DNA from 4 places in the Variovorax durovernensis genome. Region 3 is predicted to be linked to each of the others. Evidence: predicted binding sites of a transcription regulator. Region 3 holds the regulator's gene; each other region holds the start of a gene.

Region 1 (7,189 bases), 340 kb from region 3:
ATGGCCTTGCCCACGTCGCGCAATGCGCTGCGCGAGCGGTAGCAGATGACGACAGCGGCGATGGCTGCGCGATGCCGTCCGTATTTTTCGTAGATGTACTGGATGACCAGTTCACGCTTCTGATGCTCGAAGTCGACGTCGATGTCCGGTGGTTCATGGCGCTCGCGGCTCAGGAAACGCTCGAACAGAAGATGTCCCTTTTCAGGGTTGATCGCGGTGATGCCCAGGCAATAGCAGACCGCGGAATTGGCCGACGAGCCTCGCCCCTGGCAAAGAATGTCCTTCGACTTGGCGAAGCGCACGATGTCTTCCACGGTGAGGAAGAACATCTCGTATTCGAGTTCGAGGATCAGGCTCAGCTCTTTGTGCACCTGCCGGCAGACGTTCTCGGGAATGCCCGAGCCATATCTTTCGAGCGGATACCTCTTGAGCGCTCCCTCCCACGTCTTTCGCACCAGCGTCTGCGCGGCGGTCTCGCTGCTTCCCACGGTCTCGAGCGGGTACTTGTAGTTTTCGCGGATCACCTTGGGGTCGAACTTGCAAAGCCGCGCCACTGTCTGCGTATTCGCGAGCATCTCCGGCAGATAAAGCTCGGCCAGTCGAACCCGCAATCGCAGGTGCCGCTCGGCATTCGACTGCAGCGCAAAACCGCATTCGGCCACCGTCTTGCCCTCGCGTACGGCCGTCAACACGTCGTGCAGCGGCTTGCATCCGCGCTTATGCATGCGCACGTCGCCGGCCGCCACCAACGGCACGCCGGCCTCCTCCCCCGCTTGCATCAGCGTGACCAGCCAGAGGTCGTCGTCGAGTTCGTTGAACAACTCCACGGCCAGCCAGAGGTTCTCGCCATACAGCGTCTTGGCGGTCATCAGGTCTTCATGCAGCGTGGCCGTGTCCATTGCGCCGCCGGGGTTGCGGTTCGGCACGAACAGGATCTGGCAATGCTGCAGCGAGGCCACGTCGCTCTCTTCCCAGCTCACGCGGTATTCGCCCTTGGGCAGCTCGGTGTTGCGCGCGGCGGTGATGAACTCGCACAGATTGCCCCAGCCTTCGGTGTCGTTGGCGATCACCACGAGCCTCAAGCGTTCGAACTGGAACTCGCTGCCGAACAGCAGGCGGAAACCGGGGTTGCGCGGGATCTTCGGCTCGTCGGGGTTTTCGCGCTCATATTCGTCGAGCTTCGCGGGCAAGTCGCGCAAGCCCACATGCGCCCGCACGATGCCCGCCACCGAGCACTCATCGGTGATCGCCAGCGCCGTGTAGCCGAGCTGATAGGCCCGCTCCACCATCTCCTCGGGCGTCGACGCGCCGCGCTGGAAGCTGAAGTTGGTCAGGCAGTGCAACTCCGCGTAATCGGGCAGCGTGAACGCGGGCGGCTTGCGCAGCGGCACCGGCAGCGCATGCACCTTGGCGGGCTGGCGCCTGCTTTCCTGCTTGCCGCTCAGTTCAGGCATAGAACCCCTGCAGATACCAGCGCACCTCGCCCGAAGAAAAGCGCGCTGCAGGCCGCTCGCGAAAAATCCACACCAGCCCGGCTTCGGGGCTTTCCGCGACGTAGTAGTCGCGCATCGCGGGTTGGCCGCCTTCTTCCTTGTCGCCCCACCAGCCCGCCTCGACGCGCTGCGGCCCTACCAGCCTGTTCAGCGTGCCGCGATAGCACGGGCGCTCGCCGTCCATCTCGAGCCGCAGCGGCTCGGGCAGCAGCCACGGCGGGTAGATGGCGTCGGGCTGCGAGGCGGCCGCCTGCGCCTGCCTGCGCGACTTGTCGGGCGGGGCCGTGTCTTTGTGCAGCGCGGGCCGCCACGCCTGCTTGCGCTCCGGCCGGTGGTCGGCCTGTGCCGAGGGCACCAGCACCTGCGACGGGCCGAGCCGCACGCTGAGGCGCTCGACCATCTCGTGCAGCCTGTCGCCCTTGCGGTTGTCTTCTGGCAGGAAGCTGGTGCTGGCGCCGGCCCACGGATCGGTCTCCAGCGTACGCAGCCGCAGCCAGCTCGCGGGCGCCGAGAGCGTGGTGAGCCCGAGTTTTTCGGACATCAGCCGGCGCAGGTGAGCCATGTCCTGCGTGGGCTCGGCCGTGCGCACGGTGACCTGCTGGTGCGGCGGCAGGTTCACGCCGTTGAAGCGCTTGAGGTCGAGCGTCCATTGCAGCTCGAGCGCGCGCGCGCCGCGCTGGCGGGCACGCAGCCACAGCTGCAGCGAAGCCAGCAGCCGGTTGGCCGACCACATGAGTTCGGGCGCTGTTTCGGCCAGCGCGGGCAGTTCGAGCTTCTGCTCGAACACGTCGGGCAGCGTGAGCCAGGCGTGGCTTTCGGGGCGCAGGCCCCAGGCGGCGTCGAGCGCATCGCGCAACTCGGCACCGAAGCGCCGCGTGAGGCCGCCGCGCGGCAGCGCAGCCACGTCGCCCCAGGTGCGGCAACCGAGGCGCGCGAGCAGGTCGAGGTGCGCGCGCGCCGCGCTCAGGGTGTCGAGCGGCAGGCCGGCGGGCACGTCTTGCGGTCGCTTCTCTTCACGCGCGAACAGCCGCAGCCGCGCCAGCGCGATCAGACTGGTGGCGCCCTGCGTACCCAGCATGCGCGCGTCGGGCGCGGGGTTGTCGGCCAGCAGCAGGCGCATCAGTTGCAGCCGGCCGCCCCAGAGGCGTTCGCAGGCCGAGACCTCGAGCATCAGCGCTTCGTCCTGCCAGGCGACGTGGGGCGTGTAGCGCAGCGCCCACCAGCCGAGGGCCTCGGGCGTGGGCAGGACCGGGCCATCGGGCGTGCCGGCATCGTCAAGTAGCCACCGCAAGGCGATCCAGTGCACTTGGGCCTCCTTTCCACGCGTCGATGCGCACCACCTTGGCGGAGGTTGCCGTCTCGCCCGCTTCCACGGTGCCTTGCTGCTGCAGCCGCAGCTTGCGGCGCACCCGGGCGGCGGCCAGCAGCGCGGCCATGCGCTCGTTGCGCGCGGGCAGCATGACCGGCGCGGCCAGCGGCGGCCCGCGGCGCTTGAGGATGTGCAACGCGATCTGCGAGGCATCGGCCTCGCAGCGGTCGGCGCGAATGCGCAGCCGCGCGGGCGATGCCGACAACGCGACCGACTCGGGCCGGCACACGAACAGCAGCAGTTCATGCTGCGCCGCCGCCAGCTGCAGCCGCCGCAGTTCGGCCACCCGCGCCTGCGGCAGCCACGCCACCACGGCCGCCACGTCGGCGCAGCGCAGCGCCTGTTCGCAGGCCCACAGCCGCGCGGCCGGCGCCTCGCTGCGGACCCACATCAGCGCTTCCACCGGCAGCCCCTGCGCCGCAAGCGACGGCCCACAGGGCTCCAAGGGCGGGCCGACCAGCACCACCGGCCCGCCGCGCACCTGCACCGCCTGTGCCAACGCTGGCAGCAGCAGCCGCCAGACATGGGCTTCGGGCGCGGCCTGGAGCAATTCCGTCATCGCGCCGACCGGCCATCCGCCACCCGGCAACTCCGCGTCGAGCGCGGCGTGGCCGGTCGCGACGACCTGGGCGTCGGCCAGGCCGAGTTCGTCGGCATGCCAGACGCCGCGGCCCGCGGCAGCGGAAAAGGAATCGAGGAAAGGAAGGCCCATGGCAAAGACTGTTAACTGTATTTTTATACAGTATTTCATGGGCTGCGGGAAAAAAGCTGTTTTTCTTCGTCACGGGGGGCCAGGAGGAAGAAACTGGCGGTCCGGAGCGCTCCTTTCGGTGCCGCCCACGCCTTCCACCGGATACTGCCAGCCATGCCGCCTCCGAAGGACTTTCCCCTCACCCGCGCCGAACTGCTGCGCCTGGGCGCCGCGTTGTGCGCCGGCGCCGTGCTCCCCGCCTTCGCGCAACGACCACCCATGCCCGCCATGAACACCCGCCCAATTCCTTCCACCCGGGAAGCCCTGCCCGTCATCGGCTGCGGCACCTGGATCGGCTTCGACCAGCGCCCCGGCACCGAGGAATACAAGCGATTGCCCGGCGTGCTCGATGCGCTCTTTGCGGCCGGCGGCACGGTGATCGACAGCTCGCCGATGTACGGCCGCTCCGAGGAAACCACCGGCGAACTGCTGGCCGCGTCAGGCCGGCGCGACAAGGCCTTCCTCGCCACCAAGGTCTGGACCTCGGGCCGCGAGGCCGGCATAGCGCAGATGGAGCAATCTTTCGCACGGCTGCGCACGCAGCGCATGGACCTGATGCAGGTGCACAACCTCGTCGACTGGCGCACCCACCTGGCCACGCTGCGCGGCTGGAAGGACAAGGGCCGCGTGCGCTACATCGGCATCACGCACTACACCGCCTCGGCCTACGGCGAGGTGGAAGCGGTGCTGAAGGCGGAGAAGCTCGACTTCCTGCAGATCAACTATTCGCTCGACGCCCGCGAGGCGGAACAGCGCCTGCTGCCGCTGGCCGCCGAGCGCGGCGTGGCGGTGATCGTCAACCTGCCCTTCGGTGGTGGCGGGCTGCTGCGCCGCCTGCGCGACAAGCCACTGCCGCCGTGGGCCGGCGAGATCGGCTGTACGAGCTGGGCGCAGGTGCTGCTGAAGTTCGTGCTGAGCCACCCCGCCGTGACCTGCGTGATCCCGGGCACGAGCCGCGCCGAGCACATGGCGGACAACGCGGCGGCCGGCAGCGGCACCTTTCCCGATGCGGCGTTCTGGCGCGAAAACGCCGTTTCGATAGATCGCTGACCGGCGGTCTTGCGCGCCGATATTCAGGCCAGGAACCGCAGCAAGCGCGCATTGACCTCGTCGGCGCGCTCGTACTGTGCCCAGTGCCCGGCACCGTCGATCACCGCGCCCTCGCGCCCCGGGCCTTCGGCTACCAGCCGCGCCACCAGCGGGCGCGGATCGGCGGTGACGTCGAACTCGCCCCACAGCAGCAGCGTGGGCACGCCGAGTGTGTCGATAGCCTGCTGCAGGCCGCCCGACAGCGACACCTCCTTGCTGCGAAAGCGCGTGCCGTGGCAGGAGATGTCGTGGATCTCGAAGGCCAGCGCGTCGATGGCAGCCTTGTCGTGCAGCATCAGCGCGGCCAGGTTGTGCAGCAGCGCGGCGCGCTCGTGTTCGCGGTCGGGGGCGGAGCGCCAGTTGATCATCTGCACCGTCATGCGCCGCAGCGTGCCGTGGCCGCCGCTGCCCACCAGCGCAAGCCGGCGGATGGCGCCGCGCCGCACGGCGAAGCGCGCGGCCGTCAGCCCGCCGAAGGAAAAGCCGCCCAGGTCGATGGGCGTGCCCGCGCCGATCAGTTGGTCGAGCGTGCCGCCCAGCGCATCGAGCAAGGGCGGCAGCGAGTCTTCGCCGGGTGCCACGCGCGGCGGCGCGTCGGATTCGTTGAAGCCCGGCATGTCGGGCAGCCACAGCGTGCGGCCGGCCGACAGTGCCTCGGCGTTGCGCAGCCAGTGCATCCAGCTGCCGTGGCCGCCGTGCAGCAGCACCAGGGGCGGCCGGCTGGTGTCGGTGCCGAAGCGGCGCCAGCGCACGCGCACGCCGCCGTGCACCGGGTCGTGATGGGTAGAGAGCGCATCGACGCGCGCGATTGCTGCGCGCGCTTCTTCTTCATTCATGCCGCCGCTCATCCGCGTGCTCCCGGCCACATGCGCTGCAGCTCGCGCTCGCCGTCCAGGAACTGGTGCTTCAGCGCGCCCAGCACGTGCAGCCCGAACATCACGTACAGCACATAGCCGGCCCAGGCGTGCACGCCGCCCAGAACGGTGTGCCAGGTTTCCTTGAGAGTGGGCTCGATGGCCATGATCCAGCCGATGCGCGGCCACTCGAACAGGCCGAACAGGTACATCGGGTGGGTGCCGGCGTCCTTCCAGGCCGAGTCGTGCATCCAGCCCGACAACGGCAGCAGCACCATCAGCAAATACAGCACGCCGTGGGCCGCGTGCGCGGCAAAGCGTTCGAACGCGCCATAGGAGCCCGGCATGGCCGGCGGCTTGTGCGTGAAGCGCCAGAGGATTCGCAGAATGACCAGCCCCAGCACCGTGATGCCGATCGACTTGTGGGTGTCGACCGCCGGGCGCACCCAGTCGTCGGGGTAGTGGTCGACCAGCAGGATCAGCGCGATGTTGACGGCCATGAGCACGGCGATGAGCCAGTGCAAGGCCATCGCGGTTCGGGTGTAGCGGGTTTGTGGGAGCATGCGGGGAATTTTCAGGCGTGGGCCGAGTCTGTCAGTGACTTTTGCGATTGTCCCGGTTGTATCCGGGCTTTTCCGAAACCGCTGACCATGTTCTTGCGTATGACCGTTCGTCGCCCAGGCATCTTCTCTTGAACAATTCCCTTCATTCCGCGTTCCTGGCCGCATCGCCGCGCCTGTCTCCCCCCGCCACCCCGCTGCGAAGCTGGCTGATACACGGCGGCGTGCTCGTGCTGTGGGGCCTGCTTTTCGCAATGGCCTTCCGCGTCGGCAACGTCGGCGCATGGTCGGTGGGCGTGGCCTATGTGCTCTACGACACGGTGCTGCTGCTGTTCGTCGGGTGGATGACGCTGCCGATCCTGCGCCCCCGCCCTCCTTCCCAACCGGACGGCACCGGCCGCCGCACCACGCTGGGCGTGATCGTCGCCTCGCACAACGAGTGCGCCGTGCTGCCCGTCACGCTGGCCGCCCTGCTCGGCCAGACCGACATACCCGACCGCATCGTGATCGCCGACGACGGTTCGAGCGACGGCACCGCCGAGCTTCTCACCACGCGCTACGGCCTTGTCGCGCCGGCCCTGGGCGAACTGAGCGCAGCCAGCGCCACGCACCCGGCGCTCTACTGGCTGCGGCTGCCGCACGGCGGCAAGGCGGTGGCGCTGAACGCGGCCATCCTGTGCATCGACACCGACACCGTGCTCACGGTGGACGGCGACACGCTGCTCGACAGCAAGGCGATCGGCGCGGTCCGCCAGGCTTTTTCCGACGAACCCGACCTCGTGGCCGCCACCGGCGTCATCACGCCGGTGTGCAGCCGCACGCTGGCCGGGCGCTGCTTCCAGTGGTTCCAGACGTACGAGTACATCCGCAACTTCCTGTCGCGCTATGCGTGGATGCGCGTCAATGGGCTGCTGCTGATCTCCGGCGCCTTTGCCGGCTTTCGCACCGATGCGGTGCGCGCAGTGGGCGGCTTCGACACCGACTGCCTGGTCGAAGACTACGAACTCATCCACCGCCTGCACCGCCACGCCCAGGCGCACGGCCTGCCATGGACCGTGCGCGTGCTGGGCGAC
Region 2 (7,189 bases), 3.3 Mb from region 3:
ATCGAAGCCGATCGGGTTGGCCAGCTGGAACACGGCGGCCATCGGCGCCTTGAGGCCCTTGATGCGGCCATGGGGAATGGCGACGCCGTGGCCCAGACCGGTGGAGCCGAGGCGCTCGCGCGCAAACAGGCTGTCGGTGATCAGGGCGCGTCCCAGGCCGTGAAGGCTTTCGAACAGCAGACCTGCTTCTTCGAAAGCACGTTTCTTGCTAGTAGCGTCAACGCTCACAAGCACTTGAGCGGGCGGCAGGATGGACGCGAGGCGATTCATGGTGGGTGCAGAGCGGGGGCGATTATGCACCCGCTTGGTAAAAACCCCCAGTCCCCCTATTTACTTTCTGTCTACACGTTGCCCGGAGGCCTCGCCCGCCCTCTGAACGGCGGCAATGCCCCAGCGCAATAGTCGGAAAACAAAAAGCCGCCCGAAGGCGGCCTGTGGGTGGAGCCGGAGGGCTCTGGTTTACATCAGGCGCTTGGGCGCCGCGTGATGGTGGTCTTGCAGGCGGTCCTTGTGGCGGACCACCTGGCGGTCGAGCTTGTCGACCAGTTCATCGACCGCAGCGTAGAGATCAGCGTGGCTCGACTCCGCGAACATGTCATTGCCCTTGACGTGAATGTTGCACTCCGCCCTTTGGCGGCGTTCCTTTTCCTTCTGCTTTTCCACCGTGAGGATCACCTTGACATCGACTACCTGGTCGAAATGTCGCGTGATCCGGTCCAGCTTGCTCGTGACGTAGGTGCGCAAGGCAGGTGTGACGTCGAGGTGATGACCGCTGATCGTCAAATTCATGAATGACCTCCTGGAATTGACGGTTGGGGAAATGACCGCACTCCGGAATGGAGCTTGGCCGGCGAAACAGGTGTGTGGGGAAGGGAGAGAGAAGAAGAGACTGGGTAAGAGAAGGAGAAAGCTGGAAGGGTCGATTCACTATGCCCAAGCTGTCACGGTATTGCAATACCAGAGTTGTCCCAAGCTGCGGCCGCATCGCGTGTTTCCCGCGGCACGCTAGCGAATCAATAGCAGCACCCGCGCGCAGGACAGGCGCCGCGGCGTTTCGTTCAAAAGTGTTTCAACAGGAAAGACCCCGAGACCCTGCCGCCGAGAGGGCCGGCGAACAAGCTCAGCGCCAGGCGGCGCGCATGCGGTTGCGCAGGTCGATCACGGCGGTGGGCGGCGGCACGGCCGGCGGGCGCTCCGGCGGAGGCGGCCAGGTCTGCTGCTCGAAGCCCGCGAGGTCGGCATCGGCAATGAAGCGCGTGCGATTGGCATACAGATGCCGGTCGCCGCGCGCCGACTGCTGCGTGACGTAGAAGCGCTGCGGCACCAGCAGGTGCAGGTGGTCGCGTGCGCGGGTCATCGCCACGTAGAGCAGGCGGCGTTCTTCTTCCAGCTCGTGCGCGCTCTGCGCCACGTCGGCCGGCAGGCAGCCGTCGACCACGTTGATCACATGCACCGAGTTCCACTCCTGCCCCTTGGCCGAATGGATGGTCGAGAGGATCAGGTAGTCCTCGTCGAGCAGCGGCGGCCCCGGTCGGTCGCTGGTGGCCTCGGGCGGATCGAGCGTCAGTTCGGTCAGGAAGCGTTCGCGCGAACCGTAGCCGGCGGCCAGCCGCGAAAGCTGCTCGACGTCGGCGCGCCGCACGCCCGAGGTGTCTTCGTACAGCCGCTCCAGGTGCGGCTGATACCAGGCCATCGCCACCTCCACGTCGGCCGGCCATGCGAGCGCAGGAGAGCGCAGCGCCTCGTAGGCCTTGGCGAAATCGGCCCATTGCTCGCGCGCCGCGGAGGGCGGCGCGAAGTCGCGCACGGCGGCCACCGGGTCGGCGGCCTGGTCCATCGCGTCGAGCAGCCGCGTGCCGGTGACGGGCCCGATGCCCGGGATCAGCTGCGTCACGCGAAAGCCCGCCATGCGGCCGCGCGGGTTCTGCGCGAAACGCAGCACTGCGAGCAGGTCCTTCACATGCGAGGCCTCGAGAAACTTGAGCCCGCCGAACTTCACGAACGGGATGTTGCGCCGCGTCAGCTCGAGTTCGAGCGCCGCGCTGTGCGACGAGGTGCGAAACAGCACCGCCTGCGACTTCAGCGCCAGCCCGCCCTCGCGGTGCGCCAGCACCTTGTCGGCCACCCAGCGCGCCTGCTCCGCCTCGTCGGGCACGAGCACCAGCAGCGGCTTGCCGGCCGATGGCTTGTCGGTCCACAGCGTCTTGGCGTGCCGCTCGGCTGCTTGCGCGATGACGCGGTTCGAGGCGTCGAGGATCGGCTGCGTCGAGCGGTAGTTGCGCTCCAGCGTGACCACGCGCGCGTCCTGCGTGAACTGCGACGGGAAGTCGAGGATGTTGCGCACCGTGGCGCCCCTGAACGAGTAGATCGACTGCGCGTCGTCCCCCACCACCGTCACGCCGCGCCCGTCGGGCTTGAGCGCCAGCAGGATCGAGGCCTGCAGCAGGTTGGTGTCCTGGTATTCGTCGACCAGCACATGGTCGAAGCGCGCGCCGACGTGCGCGGCGAGCGCGGGCTCGGCGACCATGCCGGCCCAGTAGAGCAGCAGGTCGTCGTAGTCGAGCACGTTCTGCTGCTGCTTGGCCTCGACATAGGCGCCGAACAGCTTCTTCAGCTCGGCCTCCCATTCGCCGCACCAAGGGAACGACTCCCGCAGCACCTCGGCCAGCGGTGCCCGCGTGTTCACGCAGCGCGAATAGATCGACAGGCAGGTGCCCTTGCGCGGGAAGCGGTTGACGGTGGAAGACAGGCCCAGTTCGTGGCGCGCCAGCCCCATCAGGTCTTCGGCATCGCCACGGTCATGGATGGTGAAGTTCTCGTCCAGCCCGATCTGCGCGGCGTACTCGCGCAGCAGCCGCGCGCCTATGCCATGGAAGGTGCCCGCCCACGGCAGCGAAGGCGGTGCCTCCGACTTCAGCCCCAGCACCTTCGTCAGCACCTGGCCGGCGCGCCGGCCCATTTCCTGCGCGGCGCGGCGCGAGAAGGTCAGCAGCAGCAGGCGCTGCGGATCGACGCCGCCGGCTATCAGGTGCGCCACGCGATGCGCCAGCGTGCTGGTCTTGCCCGACCCGGCACCGGCAATGACGAGCAGCGGCCGCTCGTCGCGCTCGGCAATGGCCGCTCCCACCCCGTGCTCGACCGCCGCGCGCTGCGCGTCGTTGAGCGTGGCCAGCGCGGCGGCCAGGCGCTCGGCCTGGGTCTTCGGGGCGGTGGAAAGAACGGGGAGCGCAGCGGTCTGCATGGGCACGACTTTACTGTATGCCCGTCCAGTCCAGCCACCTTGCTGCCATGTGGCCGGTGACATAATCGCGCCTCGCTGCAACCGGAGACTCTTCCCATGGAAACCGCCCCGTCTCGGCAGCTTTCAACTCCCTTTCACTGACGCGTTTTCTTCACGCACGTCGGGCCCGGGAATTGAAAGCGCCCCTCCCTCGCCCATCGTCCAGTCACCCCCGGGAGTGAGCCAATGCTCAACATCTTTACGCTCGCCAACGGCCGCCTCGTCCAGGAAGAGATCGAGGCGCTCGAAGAGCTTTCCAAGTTCCAGCCGATCTGGGTCGACCTCGAATCGCCCACGCTCGAAGAAAAGCGCTGGATCAAGCAGTACTACGGCCTGTCCATCCCCGAAGACGCGATGGACGAGGACATCGAGGAATCCGCCCGCTTCTACGAGGAAGACAACGGCGAGCTGCACATCCGCTCCGACTTCCTGATCGACGACGACGAGAACCCGCGCACCGTGCGCGTCGCTTTCATCCTGAACCAGCACAACACCGACCTGCGCAGCCGCGGCGTGCTGTTCTCGATCCACGACGAGGACGTGCCGGTGTTCCGCCTGCTGCGCATGCGCGCGCGCCGCGCACCGGGGCTGATCGAGGACGCCAAGGAAGTCATGCTCAAGCTGTTCGACGCCGACGCCGAGTACTCGGCCGACACGCTCGAGAACATCTACGACGAACTCGAAGTGGCCGGCAAGAAAGTGCTGTCGGGCAACGTGAGCGACGAGCTGGCCGGCGAGGTGCTCGGCGCCATCGCGCGGCAGGAAGACTTGAACGGCCGCATCCGCCGCAACGTGATGGACACGCGCCGCGCGGTCAGCTTCATGATGCGCAGCAAGATGCTCAACGCCGAGCAGTTCGAAGAGGCGCGCCAGATCCTGCGCGACATCGAGTCGCTGGACAACCACACGGCCTTCCTGTTCGACAAGATCAACTTCCTGATGGATGCGACCGTCGGTTTCATCAACATCAACCAGAACAAGACCATCAAGATCTTCTCGGTGGCCAGCGTGGCGCTGCTGCCTCCCACGCTGATCGCCAGCATCTACGGCATGAACTTCAAGTTCATGCCGGAGCTCGACTGGGCCATGGGCTATCCGTATGCCATCGTGCTGATGGCTGCCAGCGCGCTGGTGCCGATGTGGTACTTCCGCCGGCGCGGCTGGCTCAAGTAGCCGCGTCTTCCGTGGGCAGCGTGGCCAGCCACGCGCCCACCAGCGCGAGGCTGTAGCGGCTCGCCACCTCCACCACGAAGCGAGCGAAGTAGCCATGCGCGGCATCGTCGGCGCGGTCAGAAATCGTGCGCATCGCGGCAAACGGCACGCCGTAGTCGTGACACACCTGCGCCATCGCAGCGCCTTCCATCTCGACCGCGAGCGCATCGGGCAGCTCGCGCTGCAAGGCCTCGCTCTCCGCGGTGGTCGAGACGAAGCGGTCGCCGCTCACCAGCAGGCCGCGATGCACGCTCGGCTGCCGGAGGCTGAATTCATCCACGGCCTGCTGGCCGACCAAGGCCACGGGGTCGCGCAGCACGTCGGCCGCCACGGCCGCCAGCGCGTTGCCGATGGCAGCATCGGCCGCGAAGCGCGCCATGCCCATCAGCGGCACCTCATGCTTCGGGAAAAGCGGCGAGGCGTCCATGTCGTGCTGCAGCAGTTCGGTGGCCACGACCACGTCGCCCACCTTCACGCCCGGCGCCAATCCCCCCGCCACGCCGGTGAACACGATGGCCCGCACGCCGAAGCGCTCCAGCAGCACCGTGGCCGTCACCGCCGCCGCGACCTTGCCGATGCGCGACAGCACCGCGACCACCGGCTGGCCCTGCAAATGGCCCACCCAGAAGTCGCGCCCCGCCACGCGCACACGCTGCTCGTCGGGCATCTGCGCAAGCAGGGCATTCAGTTCCTCGTGCATGGCAGCGACGATGGCGACAGGCGCGCGCGGCAAAAAACTCAAGACATTTCTCTTTCCAGAAACACCGCGGAACCGGCTCTGCCGGGCCGCAGGTGTTGCCCCCAGCAGGGGGGAAGGCGAAGCGACACGAAGTGCGCGCAGCCTGGGGGGTTACTTGATATCCACGCCGTAGAAAGTGTGGCGGCCGAAGGGGCTCAGCTTGAAGTCGACTACTTCCTTGCGCACCGGCTTCAGCTGCACCGCGTGGGCGATGGTGAACCACGGCGCCTGCTCCTTGAAGATGACCTGGGCCTTCTTGTAGAGCGCGTCGCGGTCGGCCTGCTTGGTCGCGCTCTTGGCCTTCACCACGAGGTCTTCGTAAGGCTGGTAGCAGAACTTCGAGATGTTGCTGCCGCTGGCCGACTTGGCCGATGCGCAGCCCAGCAGCGTGTAGAGGAAGTTGTCCGGGTCGCCGTTGTCGCCGGTCCAGCCCAGCATGCCCATCTGGTGCTCGCCGGCCTGCAGGCGCTTGCGGTACTCGCCCCACTCGAAGCTCTTGATCTCTGCCTTGACGTTGATCTTGGCCAGGTCGGCCTGCATCAGCTCGGCGATGCGCTTGGCGTTCGGGTTGTACGGGCGCTGCACCGGCATGGCCCACAGGTCGGTCGAGAAACCGTCGGGGTAGCCGGCCTGCGCCAGCAGCTTCTTCGCTGCTTCGGGGTCGTACGGGTCGTCCTTCACCGCGTCGTTGTAGGACCACATGGTCGGCGGGATCGGGTTCTTCGCGGCCACGCCGGTCGTGAGGTACACCCCGTCGATGATGGCCTTCTTGTTGATCGCCATGTTGATGGCCTTGCGCACGCGCACGTCGTCGAAAGGCTTCTTCGTCGTGTTGTACGAGAGGTAGCCCACGTTCAGGCCGGGCTGCTCCAGCACCTGCACGTTCGGGTCCTTGCGGATCGCGTCGAGGTCGGCCGGGTTCGGGTACGGCATGACGTGGCACTCGCCCTTCTGCAGCTTGGCCCAGCGCACCGAGGCATCGGGCGTGATGGCAAACACGAGGTCGTCGATCTTTGCCTTGCCGCCCCAGTACTGCGGGAAGGCCTTGAAGCGGATGATCGCGTCCTTCTGGTACTGCACCAGGTAGAAGGGGCCGGTGCCGATCGGGTCCTGGTCGACCTTCTCGGGCGTGCCGGCCTTCAGCATGGCAATGGCGTATTCCTTCGACTGGATGCCCGCGTACTGCATCGCCAGGTTCGCGAGGAACGGCGCCTCGGGCTGGTTGAGCACGATCTTCACCGTGTAGTCGTCGATGCGGTCGACCGTCTTCAGCAGCTTGGGCATGCCCATGTCGTTGAAGTACGAGTGGTTCTGGCTCGTGACCTTGAAGAAGGGATCGCTCTCCTTCCATTGCCGCTCGAGCATGAAGATGAAGTCGTCGGCGTTGAAGTCGCGCGTGGGCTTGAAGCTCTTGCTCGTGTTGTGCCACTTCACGCCCTTGCGCAGGTGGAAGGTGTAGACCGTGCCGTCGGCGGAGATGTCCCACTTCTCGGCCAGGCCCGGCACGACCTTGGTGCCGCCGCGCTCGAACTCGACGATGGTGTTGTAGACCTGCGTGGTCACGTCGAACGAGGTGCCGGTGGTGTTCATGCCCGGATAGAAATTCTCCGGGCTGCCTTCCGAGCAATACACCAGCGTCTTGGCTGACACCGCGCCGCAGGCCAGGGTAAGGGCCGCAATCGCTGTCGGTGCCAGGAGCGCCAGGCTTCGTGAGCGGCGCGAAACGGTGGGCTGGGTCTTCATTTGGACTCCTTGGGACACGGTTGAAAAAGCAGGTTGCTAGGGATTCGTCGCCATCGCGATGGCGCCCGACGGAACATCGGCGCGCACGAGCGGCGCGCCTTCGAGAAACTTCTCCGAGAAATGGCATGCCACCAGCCGCTCGTCGAGCATGCGCGGCAGCGGGCGCTCTTCGCGGCAGCGCTGGGCCACATGCGGGCAGCGCGTGCTGAACACGC
Region 3 (7,189 bases):
AGTCATCGTCAGCGACGACGGGCTGCAGCACCTGGCGCTGGCTCGCGACATCGAGATCTGCGTGTTCGACGACCGGGGCATCGGCAACGGCTGGCGACTGCCAGCGGGCCCCCTGCGCGAGGCGTGGCCACGTCGCTGCGATCTGGTGTTGCACAGCGGCGAACGCCCCGCATTCGCAGGCGGCTACACCGCTTCGCGCCGCCTCGCCGACTACGCCCTCACAAGCGACGGCCAACGCGTGCCACTGAACACCCTGGCGGGCAGGCCAGTGACCGCACTCGCGGCCATCGCACGCCCGGAGGCCTTCTTCGCCATGCTCCGGGGCCGTGGCCTCACGCTCGCCGAAACCATCGCGCTGCCCGATCACTTCGACTTCGACGCCTGGCAACGCTCGCCCGATGCCGACGGCCCTCTCGTCTGCACCGAAAAGGACGCGGTCAAGCTGTGGCACAAGGCACCCGGCGCACTGGCGGTGCCCCTGCTCTTCGCACCCGTTCCGGAATTCTTCACCGCGCTCGACGCAAAGCTATCATCGCTCGATGGATACCAAGCTGCTTGAACTGCTCGTCTGCCCCGTCACCAAGGGTCCGTTGACCTGGAACCCCGAGAAGCAGGAGCTCTGCTCGCGCAGCGCGCGCCTGGCCTACCCGGTGCGCGACGGCATTCCCGTGCTGCTGGAAAACGAGGCACGCACGCTTTCCGACGAAGAGCTCGGGCTGTGAGCTTCACGGTCCTGGTGCCGGCGCGCCTGGCGTCGACAAGGCTCCCCAACAAACCCCTGGCCGACATCGCCGGCGTGCCGATGGTGGTGCGCGTGGCCCGGCGTGCCAGCGAATCCGGCGCAGCGCGCGTGGTGGTGGCCGGCGACGACGCATCGATCATCGACGCCTGCAAGGCGCATGGCGTCGAGGCGATCCTGACCCGCCAGCACCACCCCAGCGGCACCGACCGGCTGGCCGAAGCCTGCGAACAACTCGGCCTCGACGGCGACGACATCGTCGTCAACGTGCAGGGCGACGAGCCCCTGATCGACCCGGCGCTGATCGATGCCGTGGCCTCCACGCTGGCCACCCACGCAGAGGCCGCGATGAGCACCGCGGCCCACGAGATCGATTCGCTGGCCGACTTCATGAATCCGAACGTGGTGAAGGCCGTGCTCGACGCACGGGGCAACGCCATGTACTTCAGCCGTGCGCCGATCCCCTGGTGGCGCGATGGCTCCGCCAACGGTGCCGCGCCGACGGTGCTGCCCACGCCGGCTCCCCTGCGCCACATTGGCATCTACGGCTACCGCGCAGGCTTCGTGCGCAAGTTTCCGTCGCTGCCGCCGTCGCCAGTCGAGGCGACGGAAGCGCTCGAGCAACTGCGGGCGCTATGGCACGGACACCGCATTGCCGTACACGTGAGCCACGTGGCTCCCGGCCCGGGTATCGACACGCCCGAAGACCTGGCGCGCGTGCGCGCGGTCTTCGCCGCCGGCCCGACGGCCTGAGGAGCTCGACGTGCCTGTCGGGGCAGCGACAAATCCCGGGAGGCACGCGTGCTATCCTCGAAGCAACTCCGCCCTGCCCAAAGCCCCTGAAGCCGACGCCTGGCGCGACACAAAATCTAAGAACCGTCCGAGGACACCATGAGACTAATTTTGCTGGGCGCGCCCGGGGCGGGCAAAGGCACGCAAGCGGCCTTCATTTGCCAGAAGTACAGCATCCCCCAAATCTCGACCGGCGACATGCTGCGCGCCGCCGTCAAGGCCGGCACGCCGCTCGGTCTGCAGGCCAAGGCCGTCATGGATGCGGGCGCACTGGTCAGCGATGACCTGATCATCAATCTCGTGAAGGAACGCATCGCCCAGGCCGATTGCGCCAGCGGCTTCCTGTTCGACGGCTTCCCCCGCACTATTCCGCAAGCCGACGCCATGAAGGCGGCGGGCGTCAAGCTCGACTACGTGCTCGAAATCGACGTGCCCTTCGGCGACATCATCGAGCGCATGAGCGGCCGCCGCTCGCACCCGGCTTCGGGCCGCACTTACCACGTCAAGTTCAACCCGCCCAAGGTGGAAGGCAAGGACGACGTCACCGGTGAAGACCTGATCCAGCGCGAGGACGACAAGGAAGAAACCGTGCGCAAGCGGCTCGACGTGTACAGCCAGCAGACGCGTCCGCTGGTCGACTACTACTCGGCCTGGGCCAAGACCGATCCGGCCGCTGCGCCGAAGTACCGCGCCATCAAGGGCGTGGGCACGGTCGATGAAATCACCCAGCGCGCACTCGCAGCGCTGAGCAGCTGATTGCCGGCCGCCCTCCGACAGGGCGGCCACCACCTCACCCGAGCAACTCGAGCATCAGCGCGATACGCGCCTTCACCGGCGTGAGCGTGCCCGCGTCCCGCAGCCGGTCATCGGCTTTCGGCAGGATGCGCCCATTCATGCAGCGCGTCGCACGAACCACCGTCACGCCCGCCTCCTGCGCCTTCAGCGCGGCCGCTTCGAGCCCGTGATGCAGCGTGCCGTTGCCCGTGGCGGCCAGCACCAGTCCACGGACCGGTTCGGCGTTGCCGGGTTGCAGCAGTGCCTCGACGACAGCACCGCTCGCACCGGCATGGCTCATGACGATCTCCACGCGAGGCCACCGAACGGGAGCCGCCTCGAAGATCTTCGAGGCCGGCAGCGCCCCGCCCTCGGGCCACGCCCTCACACGGCGGACCTCGCCCTCTTCCACATAGCCCACCGGGCCCGCGTCGCCAGATGCGAAGGCGTCGAGCCTGTAGGTATGCACCTTCTGGACATCGGCGCCACTGTGGATCGCGCCGGCGCACACCACGGTCACCCCCTTCGCACCGGCTGCCAGAGCCACGCCGATGGCGTCACGCACGTTCTGCGGACCATCGGGCGACAGCGCGCTCGCCGGCCGCATGGCGCAAGTCAGCACCACGGGCTTCGCGGACGCCAGCGCCGAATGCAGGAAGAAGGCCGTCTCCTCCAGCGTGTCGGTGCCGTGCGTGATCACAACGCCCGCCACGTCGGGCTCGGCCAACCAGTGTGCGCAACGCTGCGCGAGCTTTTGCCAAGTCTCGAACGACATGTCCTTGCTGTCCAGTTGCGCGACCTGCTCTGCCACCAGCGTCACGCCCTGGGGTGCCTCGATGCCGCCCAGAAGGTCGGCCACGCCCACCTGACCGGCCGTGTAGCCGATGTTGTCGCCGCTGCTGGCAGCCTTGCCGGCGATGGTGCCGCCGGTGCCCAGCACGACCACGCGGCGCAGTTCAGGCGAAGGGAAATCAGGCATGGCTTGTCAACTTTTTAAAACTGGTTAAAAATACAGGTACTGGATATCTAGCCAGTGCCGCAAGGAACCACATATGCAGTTCGCCGTGAAGCTTACAGCCCGCCAGCAGCAGATCCTGGACTTGATCCAGAGCGCCATCGCCCGCACCGGAGCGCCACCCACGCGCGCCGAAATCGCCAATGAACTCGGGTTCAAGTCGGCCAACGCGGCCGAAGAGCACCTGCAGGCCTTGGCCCGCAAGGGTGTCATCGAACTCGTCAGCGGCACCTCGCGCGGCATCCGCCTCAAGGGCGACGCCCTGCGGTCGCTGAACGAAACGCGTCACCGCGAAGGCGGCCAGTTCTCGCTCTCGCTGCCCGGCATGGCGCAACTGGCGCTGCCGCTCATCGGCCGCGTCGCTGCAGGCTCCCCCATCTTGGCGCAGGAGCACGTCGACCAGACCTACTACGTCGAGAACACGCTGTTCCAGCGCCAGCCCGACTACCTGCTCAAGGTGCGCGGCATGTCCATGCGAGACGCCGGCATCATGGACGGCGACCTGCTCGCCGTGCAAGCCACCAAGGAAGCGCGCAACGGCCAGATCGTGGTTGCGCGCCTGGGCGACGAAGTCACCGTCAAGCGCCTGAAGCGCAACAAGCAGGTCATCGAGCTGCACGCAGAGAACCCCGACTACCCGACCATCATCGTCCAGCCCGGCGAGCCTTTCGAGATTGAAGGCCTCGCGGTGGGCCTCATTCGCAACACCATGCTGATGTAGGCCTGCGGGCCTGCTGGCAGCAGCACTCATCCGGCCGCAACAGGTGGCGGGCGTATGGCGCGAAGTCGCCATCACCCTGTCGCGGCCGTTTCAAGAAATCCTGCCTGTGTTCAACCTCATACTTTTTTGGAGTTCACATGGGAATCGCCCTCCTCGCCATTGCTGATTTCTGGATGCCGCTGCAATCGCTCGCCAGCCGTTTGATCCCGGCGCGCCGCCCTCATCGCCACGCCTCGCTCGATCACAGCGAGACTTCCGCCGGCCTGCGCTACGTTGCGGTGCGTCCGTCGTGCGGCGCGACACCCCCTGCGGCTGAAGCCGCCCCGACCGTGCGCCCGCTGCGCGTGGTACGCGTGGTAGACGGAAAGGGCCAGCAGCGCAGCAGCAACCGTGTCTTGATTTCCGGCCGAATGGACGACGTGTGCGCGGAGCTTGACCGGCTGGCGGCTCTCGAAGCGGCCGAAACCATGATCGCCGCACACCGCTCCACACGCCTGCACTGAGGCCCGGCACCCCTGGGAGAGCCCGTCGGCAGTGGGTATCCAAACGTTCGGGGGTGCGACATCCCAATGCTGCGAGGCACAATGGCACGCCATGAATATTGTGATCCTCGACGACTATCAGGACGCCGTGCGCAAATTGCGCTGCGCCGCCAAGCTGGACGCGTACGCAGCCAAGGTCTATACCAACACGGTCAAGGGCATCGGGCAACTCTCGGTTCGCCTCAAGGACGCCGACGTGATCGTGCTGATTCGCGAGCGAACACAGATCTCCCGGCAGCTCATCGAGAAGCTGCCCAAGCTCAAGCTCATCTCGCAGACCGGTCGTGTCGCGGGCCACATCGATGTGGCAGCCTGCACCGAGCGCGGCATCGCCGTGGCGGAAGGCTCCGGCTCTCCCCAGGCACCTGCCGAGCTCACATGGGCGCTCATCATGGCCGCCATGCGCCGGCTGCCGCAGTACATCAGCAACCTCAAGCACGGGGCTTGGCAGCAGTCAGGGCTCAAGTCGGCCTCGATGCCGCCCAACTTCGGGCTGGGCTCGGTGCTCAAGGGCAAGACGCTCTGCATCTGGGGCTACGGCCGCATCGGCCAGCTGGTCGCGCGCTACGGGCAGGCCTTTGGAATGCAGGTCGTGATCTGGGGGCGTGAAGCCAGCTGCGCCAAGGCCCGTTCCGACGGCTTCCAGGTGGCGCAGAACCGCCATGAGTTCTTTGCAGCCGCCGACGTGCTCTCCGTCCACCTGCGGCTCAATGAGGAAACCAATGGCCTCATCACGCTCGAAGACCTCTCGCGCATGAAGCCGACGGCGCTGTTCGTCAACACCTCGCGCGCCGAGCTGGTCGAGGCAGACGCGCTGCTCGCGGCGCTCAACCGTGGCCGTCCCGGGCTGGCCGCCATCGACGTGTTCGAGAGCGAGCCGCCGCTGCAGGGCCATGCGCTGCTGCGGCTGGAGAACTGCATCTGCACCCCGCACATCGGCTACGTCGAGCAGGAAAGCTACGAGAGCTACTTCGGCCAGGCCTTCGACAACGTCGTGAGCTACATCAACGGCAATCCCACGAACATCGTGAATCCCGGCGCGCTGCAGGTTCGCCGGTGAGCCGGCCTGCGCCCAAGGGTGCGCTCTGGGCGCTGCTGGCCGGCAACTTCGTGATCGGCACGGGCGTGATGGTCGTGCCCGGCACGCTCAATGAAATCAGCGCCTCCCTGGCCGTTTCGGTCGCGACCGCCGGCCAGTTGATCACTGCAGCGGCAGCGGTGATGTGCATCGGCGCGCCGCTGCTGGCCGCCGCCGTCGCGGGCTGGGACCGCCGCCAGCTGCTCGCCCTTACCCTGCTCTGGTACGCGGCGGGCCACGCTCTTGCGGCGCTCATGCCCAGCTTCGGCGCGCTGCTGCCGGTGCGCATGCTCACGGTGATAGCCCCCGCCATCTTCACGCCCCAGGCGGCGGCCTGCGCCGGCATGCTGGTACCGCCCGAGCAACGCGGGCGCGCCGTCACCTTCGTTTTCCTTGGCTGGTCAATGGCCTCGGTGCTGGGCCTGCCTATCGGCGCGCTGATCGGCGGGCATCTGGGCTGGCGCATGGCCTTCGTGGCGATTGCCCTGCTCAGCGTCGTGAGCGCGGCGTCGATCTGGCTCACCCTGCCAAGCGGCATTCGCCCGGCGGCACTCACCGCCGCCGCCTGGTCGCGCGTGCTGCGCAGTCCGGTGCTGATGGGCATCGTGTCGGTGACGGCGCTGCAGGGCACCGGGCAGTTCGTGCTCTTCAGCTATTTCGGCCCCATCCTCAAGCATAGCTTTGGTGCGGACGCCACCACGCTGAGCGTGATGTGGGCCCTGTTCGGCGCCTGCGGGCTCATCGGCAACATGGTGGTCAGCCGCTTCATCGATCGCGTCGGGGCCGGGCGCATGGTGCTGGTCACTACCTTGCTGATCGCGCTGAGCCTGCTCTTGTGGCCGACGGCGTCCACGCTTGCCTGGCTGGCCGTGGTGCTGGTGCCCTGGGGGTTGGGCTGCTTCGCCACCAATTCGGCCCAGCAGGCCCGCCTGGTAGGCCTGGCGCCGGCCCTCGCGCCAGGCTCGGTGGCGCTCAACAGTTCCGGCATCTACACCGGCCAGGCCGTGGGCGCGGCGCTCGGCGGCTGGCTGCTGGCGCACGACGCGGCGGCCTGGATGAGCTGGGTCGGCTTCGGCGTCATGCTGGTGGCCATCGCGCTGAGCATCGCCATCGACCGCAGCCGCCGCCCGGCCTGAAATCGCGCCCCCGCGTAAAACCCGTCACGCCCCGCCCGCGCGCAACTGCAAAATCGGAGGTGACGACAGCGCTTGCGTCGACGCCTGCGCGGCAGGCCGGATACCCCTCAACCAGCGAAAATCTTCAGCAAATGACAGTGAACTACACCCGAATCGGCGTCATAGGCGCCGGCGCCATGGGTCGCGGCATCGCGCAGATCGCCGCCCAGGCAGGCAGCGAAGTGCTGCTGCTCGACAGCTTCGCGGGCGCCGCGGAGCGCGGCCGCGAAGCCCTCGCCGCCCAATGGAACAAGCTGCATGAAAAGGGCAAGATCGACGCCGCCGCGCGCGACGCATACATCGCCCGCGTCAAGGCGGTCGATTCGATCCAGGCGCTCGCCGGCTGCGACCTG
Region 4 (7,189 bases), 1.9 Mb from region 3:
GTCGCCGCACAGCACCTGCGCAAGCAGCGGCTGGGCCGTGCATTCGCGGGCCAGGGTGCTCGCGAAGCGGTCTTCGTAGTCGTGCGCCGGAAGCAGCAGCGTGCGGGGGCCTGCGGCCTGCTCCAGCTTCTTCAGCGAAGGGCCGAATGCCAGCGGCGCACTTTGCGCGAAATCGCTTCGCCCCAGGGCGCCGGGCATCACCGTGTCGCCGACGAATGCCAGGCGGATTTTCAGCTGCTCGTCGTGCAGCAGGTAGGCGGTCGAGTCGGCGGTGTGCCCCGGGGTTGCCAGCCGGGTCAGCATCTGCGCGCCCAGGCAGACGGCATCGACGCCCAGGGGCCAGCCGAGCGCATCGACCTCGCCTTGCTGAAGAAGGCGTTCCGGCAGTGCGGCGCGAAGTTCGCCAACCGAGGAAACATGGTCGCCATGGCTGTGCGTGTCGAGCACGGCGGCCAGCGTGTAGTCCTGACAGCGAAGCAGTTGCGCGATGCGGCCGGTCAACTCGGGCAGCGGATCGATGACGACACAGCGCCGGCTATCCGCATCGGCCAGGAGGTAGCAGCACGCACCGCCGACCACGAAGCGGGTCAGGCCGTCGAGCGCGTCGCCCGGGCGGGAGGTGTCGGCAGCGGTGTTCAGGCAGCTTGCGCGCAGCGAAGCGCCACAGGAGCCGATCCGTTCGCAGGCTTCGTCGATGAAGGCCGCGTCGCTGGCCGGCCCGAACGACAGGCGCACGGCCGAGGCCGCCTGCCAGGCGGGCAACCCCATGGCTTGCAGCACATGGCTCGGCAGCGCCTTCGATGCGCCGCAGGCCGAGCCACCGCTCACCCGCACGTCGGCCGCGTCGAACAGGTCCTGCAGGAGCTTCGAATCCAGGCCGGGCACCGAGAAATTGAGGGTCGTCGGCAAGCTCAGTTCGAAGGGCGCGTTGAACACCACCCCGGGGAACGCATTCTTCAGCGCGGCGGCGATGCGGTCGCGGTACGCCTCCAGCGTGCGGCCGTCCCGGAAGGTCTGGCCGTCCTCGAGCGCTTCCAGCACCGTGCCGAGCGCGGCGATGCCGGACATGTTCTCTGTTCCCGAGCGCAGCGCGCCCTCCTGGCCGCCGCCAGCCATCAGCGGCGTGAACGGCGCGCCGGCGCGCACATACAGCAGGCCGATGCCCTTGGGGGCATAGAGCTTGTGCCCCGAGAACGGCGCGTAGTCGATGCGGTGGGCCTCGAGCCGGAGCTCGAGCTTGCCCAATGCCTGCACGCTGTCCACCATCCACAGGGCCGGGCTCCCGTCGAGCGCCTGGGCGATGCCTTCCAGGTCGCTGACGACGCCGGTCTCGTTGTTGGCGGCCATGGTGCAGACCAGCCCGGCCCGGCCGGCATGCGCGCGCAGCCACTGCAGGTCATGGCGGCCATCACGGCCGACCGGGATGGGCTGCACGCGCAGGTTCAGGCCCAGCAATTTGTTCCAGTGCCTGATCGCTTCCGGCACCGCCTTGTGCTCCGTCGCGCCGTACAGCAGGCAGTCGACGTCCTCGCGGCCGCGCAGCGAGCTCAACGCCGACAGCACCGCAGTCTGGATGCCCTCGGTGGCGCCGCTGAGAAAGAGCAGGTCGCCCGTGGGAGCGCCCAGCAGGCGCCGCGCGCGGGAGCGCACCGAATCCATCAGCGCGCGCGCCTTCAGCCCGGTGCTGTGGACGCTGCTGGGGTTGCCGAAGTCTTCGGCCATGGCTGCAAGTGCCGCGGCCCGTGCGCGAGGCAGCACGGGCGTGGTGGCGTTGGCGTCGAGGTAGATGTCCATTCAGGTGATTCCGGGGAGAAGCGTTGCAGGCGTTGCGGGCGACGGCGCCGCGCACCTGGGGGAGTCTGCCGGCCGGGGGTGAGCAGCGGCTTGCGTTTTGTGCTGCCCATGTCGATAAGATTGGAATCCAATACTCTTTCAAAGAGATTTGATGAAACTGGATTCCATAGATATCAAGATTCTTGATCTCCTGCAGCAAGACGCCGAGCTGCAGGTAGCCCAGATCGCCGAGCAGGTGGGCCTGTCCGCCACGCCATGCTGGAGGCGCATCCAGCGGCTGAAGGAGGCGGGCGTCATCACGCGCTCGGTGGCTCTGCTCGACCCGCGCAAGGTCAACGTGGCGGTGACGGTCTTCGTGTCGGTACGGACCAGCACGCACTCCCAGGAGTGGTTCGATCGCTTCACGGCCACGGTCCATGCCATTCCGGAAGTGGTCGAGTTCTACCGGATGAGCGGCGACGTGGACTACCTGCTGCGCGTGGTGGTGCCGGACATCGCCGCCTACGACGCTGTCTACAAGCGACTGATCTCGGGCACGAACCTGCACGACGTCAGCTCCGGCTTCGCCATGCAGGAACTGAAGCAGACCACGGCACTGCCGCTGGGCTACGTGTAGAGGATTCGCGAAGCAGCCCCGCCGCCGTTCAGAACAGGCTGCCCTGCCCCGCGGCACCAGGTGGCCGGAACGCCGTGATGTCCAGCGGAATGCGCTCGCGGTTGTAGCCCAGGCGGTTCGTTGCCTTCTCGAAGCGCTGGTGGATCAGGTCGGCCCACAGGCCCGAGCCCTTCATGCGCGTGGCGAAGTCGGCGTCGTAGTCCTTGCCGCCGCGCATCTCGTGGATGCGCGCCATGATGCGGTCGGCGCGTTGGGGGTAGTGCAGCGCCAGCCATTCCTTGAAGAGCGGCGCCACCTCCCACGGCAGCCTCACCACCGTGTAGAAGGCGCTGCGCGCGCCGGCCTCCCATGCGGCCTCGAGCACCTGTTCCATGTCCTCGGTCACGAAGGGAATCTGCGGCGCCACGCTCACGCCCACCGGCACGCCCGCCTCGGTCAGCGTGCGGATGGTGCGCAGCCGGCGGTGCGGCGCGGCGGCGCGCGGCTCCAGCTTGCGGGCGAGTTCGCCGTCGAGCGTGGTCACGGTCACGTACACGGCCGCGAGATGGTCGGCTGCCATCGGCGCGATCACGTCGAGGTCGCGCTCGATGGCGCTCGACTTGGTGACCAGCGCGAACGGATGCCGCGCTTCCTGCAGCAGTTCGATGACCGAGCGGGTGAGCCTCAAGTCGCGTTCGATGGGCTGGTAGCAGTCGGTGGCGGTGCCGATGGCGATGTAGCTGGGCCGGTAGCTCTTGCGCCCGAGTTCCGTACGCAGCATGTCGGCGATGTTTCGCTTGGCGATCAGCTTGGTCTCGAAGTCGAGGCCGGGCGACAGGTTGAGGTAGCTGTGCGTGGGCCGGGCGAAGCAGTAGATGCATCCGTGCTCGCATCCGCGGTAGGGGTTGAGCGAGCGGTCGAAGTAGATGTCGGGCGAGTCGTTCTCGTTGAGCGCCGACTTGACGTCTTCGAAGCGCACCTCGGTGGCGATGGGCTCAAGCTCCTCGGCCTCGGCCACGCCCTCTTCGAGCGTGCCCCAGCCGTCGTCGAAGGCATTGCGCTCGTCCTTGGAGAAACGATGCGCGAGCTGCGTGGCCGCGCCGCGGCCCTTGATGGCGTGAATGGGGATGCGGGCTGCTGGCATGGCTGGTCCTCGGCTGCAATTACTGTGTATTTGTACAGTATTTCACCGTTTCCTCAGGACCGCCTGCTTTTTACATTTCTCTCTTGACAGAAATTTCGTAAATCCTAAACTCGGCGCCATGGAACTCACAGACATTCAACGCAAGTTCGTCCTGCACTGGGGCGAAATGGGGTCCATGTGGGGCGTCAACCGCACCGTCTCGCAAATCCACGCCCTGCTCTTCGCCCACGGCAAGCCGATGCATGCCGAGGAACTGTCCGAAACGCTCGGCGTCGCGCGCTCCAACGTCAGCAACAGCCTGAAGGAGTTGCAGGCCTGGAACCTCGTGCGCGTCACCCACACGCTGGGCGACCGCCGCGACTACTTCGAGACTAGCGTCGACGTGTGGGAGCTGTTTCGCACCGTGGTGCGCGAGCGCAAGGAACGCGAGTTCGACCCGACCATCCGCGTGCTGCGAGAACTGGTCTCGAGCCCCGATTTCCAGAAGGAGCCGCCCGATGCGCAGGACCGCATCCGCTCCACCATGGACCTCATGAACAAGCTCGCCACCTGGGCCGACGAAATGCTGCGGCTGTCGCCCGGCACGCTCGACAAGGTGCTCACGCTGGGCGCCAGCGTGCAGAAGTTCGTGCGCGGCGACAAAGGCGGCAAGGACGAAGATCCCGATGCCCATCACGCCAGCCTGCCGATGATCTGAGCCCTCTCTTTTTTTGCCCATTTGTTTCTGTTTTGACAGAAATATCGAGAACAAAGGATGCCATGAGCCGAGCCGCCCTCCCCGTCTATCCGCTGACCGTGTACTTCGACGCAAGCTGCGCCATCTGCTCGGCCGAAATGGGCAACCTGGGGGCGCACGACACGGCGGGCCGGCTGCGCTTCGTCGATTGCTCGCCGGCCTCGTTCAGCGACGGGCCGGCACCGCGCGACGCGCTGATGGCCGCGATCCACGTGGTCGACGCAACGGGCCGGGTGCTGGTCGGCGTGCCGGCCATCCGCGCAAGCCGGGCGGCGGTGGGCCTGCCCAGCGGCGGCGGCCTGCTCGACCTGCCATTGGTCGCGCCGCTGGCCGACCGCGCCTACGCCCTGCTGGCGCGCAACCGCTACCGCATTCCGCGCTGGCTGGCGACACGGCTGGCGGGGCGCATCGCGCCTTCCTGCAACGACGGCAACTGCCGCCTCTGAAGAAAAAACACCACGCGAGGGAATAGCCATGCCTACCGTTTTCCAGCCCGACTTCCGCCTGCCGCTCGAAGCGCCCGCACAGGCATCGGCCGGTGCCCCAATCACCACCGAAGACACCCAGGTCTACTTCACCGAAGTCGCGTTCGACTACAGCGCCTGGAGCCCCAGCTACAACATGCACTTCGGCTTCTGGCGCGCCGGGCTGAACCCGTTTCGGCGCGAAGGCATGCTGGTCGAGATGAACCGCGTGGTCGGCCGCGCGCTGCGGCTTGCCGATGCGCAACCCGGCACAACGCCCCGCCGCTGCGTGATCGACATGGGCTGCGGCGCCGGCGCCACCGCGCGCACGCTGGTGGGCGACAACCCGTCGCTGTACGCAGTCACCGTGACCAACGTGGCAGTGCAGAACAGCATCGCCGCCAGGCTCGATGCCGCGGCGGGCGTGGCCGACCGCATGGCCCACGTGGAGGCCGACTACACCCGCACCGGCCTGCCCGCCGCGCAGGCCGACGGCGCCTGGGCCCTGGAAAGCGCCTGCTACGCCGACGGCACCGCCAAGGCCGACTTCATCCGCGAGGCCGCGCGCCTGCTCAAGCCCGGCGCGCGGCTGGCAGTGGCCGACGGCTTCCTGCTGCGCCGCAAGCCCGGCCGCGCGGCCGGCTGGCTGCACCGCCTGTGGGCCGACAGCTGGGCCGTGCCCACGCTGGCCGTGCGAGACGACTTCATCGCCGCCCTGCGCGACAACGGCTTCGAGGACATCGAGTGCAGGTCGCTGCGCTGGCGTGTCGCGCCCAGCGCGCTGCACATTCCGGTGCTGGCCACGCGCTTCACCCTGGCCGAACTCTGGAAGGCGCGCGGCAAGCTCGGCCCGTGGCGGCGCAAGCACATCGTGGCCAGCTACTGCGCGCTGGCGCTGGGCATGTTCTGGCGCGACTTCGACTACTGCATGGTCACGGCCACGCGCAGTGCCGGCTGAGCGAACACGAGAAAAAACAACCAGCAGAAAGCTCCGCATGCAAGACAACAACCAGGAAAGCCGGCTCGCCGAACTCGCACCCGACGAACTGCCGCCCCAGTCCCGAGGCGCCATGCCCTTCGCGTGGTTCTGGCCGATGCTGGCGGGCGCGGCCATCGCGCTGGTGCTTCGCATCGTTTTCAGCGGCGGGCCGGGCCAGCGCTTCTCGCCGATGCTCGGCTCCTTCGTGTACTTCGTGCCCGCGCTGTGCGGCGCCGTCACCGTGTACATGGCCGAGCGCATCGAGCGCCGCAGCTGGGGCTACTACCTCTGGGCGCCGTGGGTGGCGACCGCGCTCTTCGTCGCCGGCACGCTGGCGGTGTTCATCGAGGGGCTGATCTGCGCCATCGTCATCGTGCCGCTGTTCGCGGTGATGGGCAGCGTCGGCGGACTGGCGATGGGCATCGTGTGCCGCATCACCAACTGGCCGAAGCAGGCCATCTACAGCTTCGCAATGCTGCCGCTGGTGCTAGGCGCCATCGAGCCGCAGTTGCCCAACCCGGACCGGCTGTCGAACACATCGCGCACGCTCTTCATCGCCGCGCCCGCCGAACGCGTGTGGCACGAGCTGAACGCCGCGCGCGACATCCGCCCCGCAGAAGTCGGCGACGCCTGGGCCTACCGCATCGGCGTGCCGATGCCGGTGTCGGGCGTCACGGTCGACACGCCCGAGGGCCGCGTGCGCCAGGTGCAGTGGCAGAAGAACGTGCACTTCGAGGAAGTCATCACCGAGTGGCAGCCCGACCGCCTGCTGAAGTGGCGCTTCCGCTTCTCGCCCGACTCCTTCCCGGCCGGGGCGCTCGACGATCACGTGATGATCGGCGGCCAGTACTTCGACCTGCGCGACGCTACCTACACGCTGACGCCGCGCGACGGCGGCACCGAGCTGCGCGTTGCGGTGTCGTGGCGCATGAGCACCAGCTTCAACTGGTATGCGGACCGCGTCATGCACCTGCTGCTGGCCGACGCCTCGGAAAACATCCTGCGCTTCTACAAGGCACGCGCCGAAGCCACGGCCGGCGCGGCGGCGGCCGGATGACGACGATGCCGCCCACCGCACCGGTCTTCCAGCAGGCGCTCGGCCCCGCCTGGGAGCGGCTCGGCGACGTCATCCGCCGCCACTACACGATGGCGCCGTTTTCCGACGACCACGTATGCGTGCGCGGCTCCATGAGCGAGGTCTGGCACGCCCCCTGGGCCGCACTGCTGATGCCCTTCGGCCGGCTGTTCGGCGCGCTGGTGCCGCACCAGGGCAAGGACGTGCCGATCGAGGTGCACTACCGCTGCCGCCCCGACAACGCCACGCTCCACTGGGACCGCGTCTTCCGCTTTCCGGGCAGGCCGCCCTTTCATTTCCGATCGCACATGGAGCACGACGCGCGCCGGGGCAGCGAGGTGATCGAGTACGTGCGCTTCGGCATCGGCATGCGGCTGGCCGTGAGCGCGGAAGAAGGCGCGG

What was found. Region 3 encodes LexA, which represses DNA repair genes until DNA is damaged. Its sites were predicted from a motif close to ACTGTATNNNNATACAGT; they were not measured.
Region 1: a site for LexA is predicted at 3,589-3,606, ahead of imuA (translesion DNA synthesis-associated protein ImuA). Genes of this name have one in related genera too.
Region 2: a site for LexA is predicted at 3,254-3,271, ahead of ACWV14_RS02835 (ATP-dependent helicase). Genes of this name have one in related genera too.
Region 4: a site for LexA is predicted at 3,555-3,572, ahead of ACWV14_RS09710 (PA0069 family radical SAM protein). Genes of this name have one in related genera too.

What each region holds. Positions count from the first base shown of each region.
Region 1 is NZ_CDRNCW010000001.1:4,288,966-4,296,154, forward strand. Features, by position in the region: gene ACWV14_RS20420 (error-prone DNA polymerase) at 1-1,454, opposite strand, end outside; gene ACWV14_RS20425 (Y-family DNA polymerase) at 1,447-2,799, opposite strand; gene imuA (translesion DNA synthesis-associated protein ImuA) at 2,768-3,574, opposite strand; gene ACWV14_RS20435 (aldo/keto reductase) at 3,728-4,663, shown strand; gene ACWV14_RS20440 (alpha/beta fold hydrolase) at 4,687-5,538, opposite strand; gene ACWV14_RS20445 (cytochrome b) at 5,547-6,119, opposite strand; gene ACWV14_RS20450 (glycosyltransferase family 2 protein) at 6,248-7,189, shown strand, end outside.
Region 2 is NZ_CDRNCW010000001.1:608,795-615,983, reverse strand. Features, by position in the region: gene ACWV14_RS02845 (PTS sugar transporter subunit IIA) at 1-270, opposite strand, end outside; gene hpf (ribosome hibernation-promoting factor, HPF/YfiA family) at 460-789, opposite strand; gene ACWV14_RS02835 (ATP-dependent helicase) at 1,121-3,241, opposite strand; gene corA (magnesium/cobalt transporter CorA) at 3,467-4,453, shown strand; gene ACWV14_RS02825 (5'-methylthioadenosine/adenosylhomocysteine nucleosidase) at 4,446-5,192, opposite strand; gene ACWV14_RS02820 (ABC transporter substrate-binding protein) at 5,343-6,974, opposite strand; gene ACWV14_RS02815 (dipeptide ABC transporter ATP-binding protein) at 7,011-7,189, opposite strand, start outside.
Region 3 is NZ_CDRNCW010000001.1:3,944,529-3,951,717, forward strand. Features, by position in the region: gene lpxK (tetraacyldisaccharide 4'-kinase) at 1-559, shown strand, start outside; gene ACWV14_RS18745 (Trm112 family protein) at 540-722, shown strand; gene kdsB (3-deoxy-manno-octulosonate cytidylyltransferase) at 719-1,492, shown strand; gene adk (adenylate kinase) at 1,631-2,287, shown strand; gene ACWV14_RS18760 (asparaginase) at 2,322-3,284, opposite strand; gene lexA (transcriptional repressor LexA) at 3,358-4,041, shown strand; gene ACWV14_RS18770 (hypothetical protein) at 4,179-4,544, shown strand; gene ACWV14_RS18775 (D-2-hydroxyacid dehydrogenase family protein) at 4,636-5,643, shown strand; gene ACWV14_RS18780 (MFS transporter) at 5,640-6,797, shown strand; gene ACWV14_RS18785 (3-hydroxyacyl-CoA dehydrogenase) at 6,929-7,189, shown strand, end outside.
Region 4 is NZ_CDRNCW010000001.1:2,036,989-2,044,177, reverse strand. Features, by position in the region: gene ACWV14_RS09720 (aminotransferase class V-fold PLP-dependent enzyme) at 1-1,794, opposite strand, end outside; gene ACWV14_RS09715 (Lrp/AsnC family transcriptional regulator) at 1,946-2,410, shown strand; gene ACWV14_RS09710 (PA0069 family radical SAM protein) at 2,439-3,533, opposite strand; gene ACWV14_RS09705 (GbsR/MarR family transcriptional regulator) at 3,652-4,230, shown strand; gene ACWV14_RS09700 (thiol-disulfide oxidoreductase DCC family protein) at 4,293-4,715, shown strand; gene ACWV14_RS09695 (SAM-dependent methyltransferase) at 4,744-5,691, shown strand; gene ACWV14_RS09690 (SRPBCC domain-containing protein) at 5,729-6,769, shown strand; gene ACWV14_RS09685 (DUF4166 domain-containing protein) at 6,775-7,189, shown strand, end outside.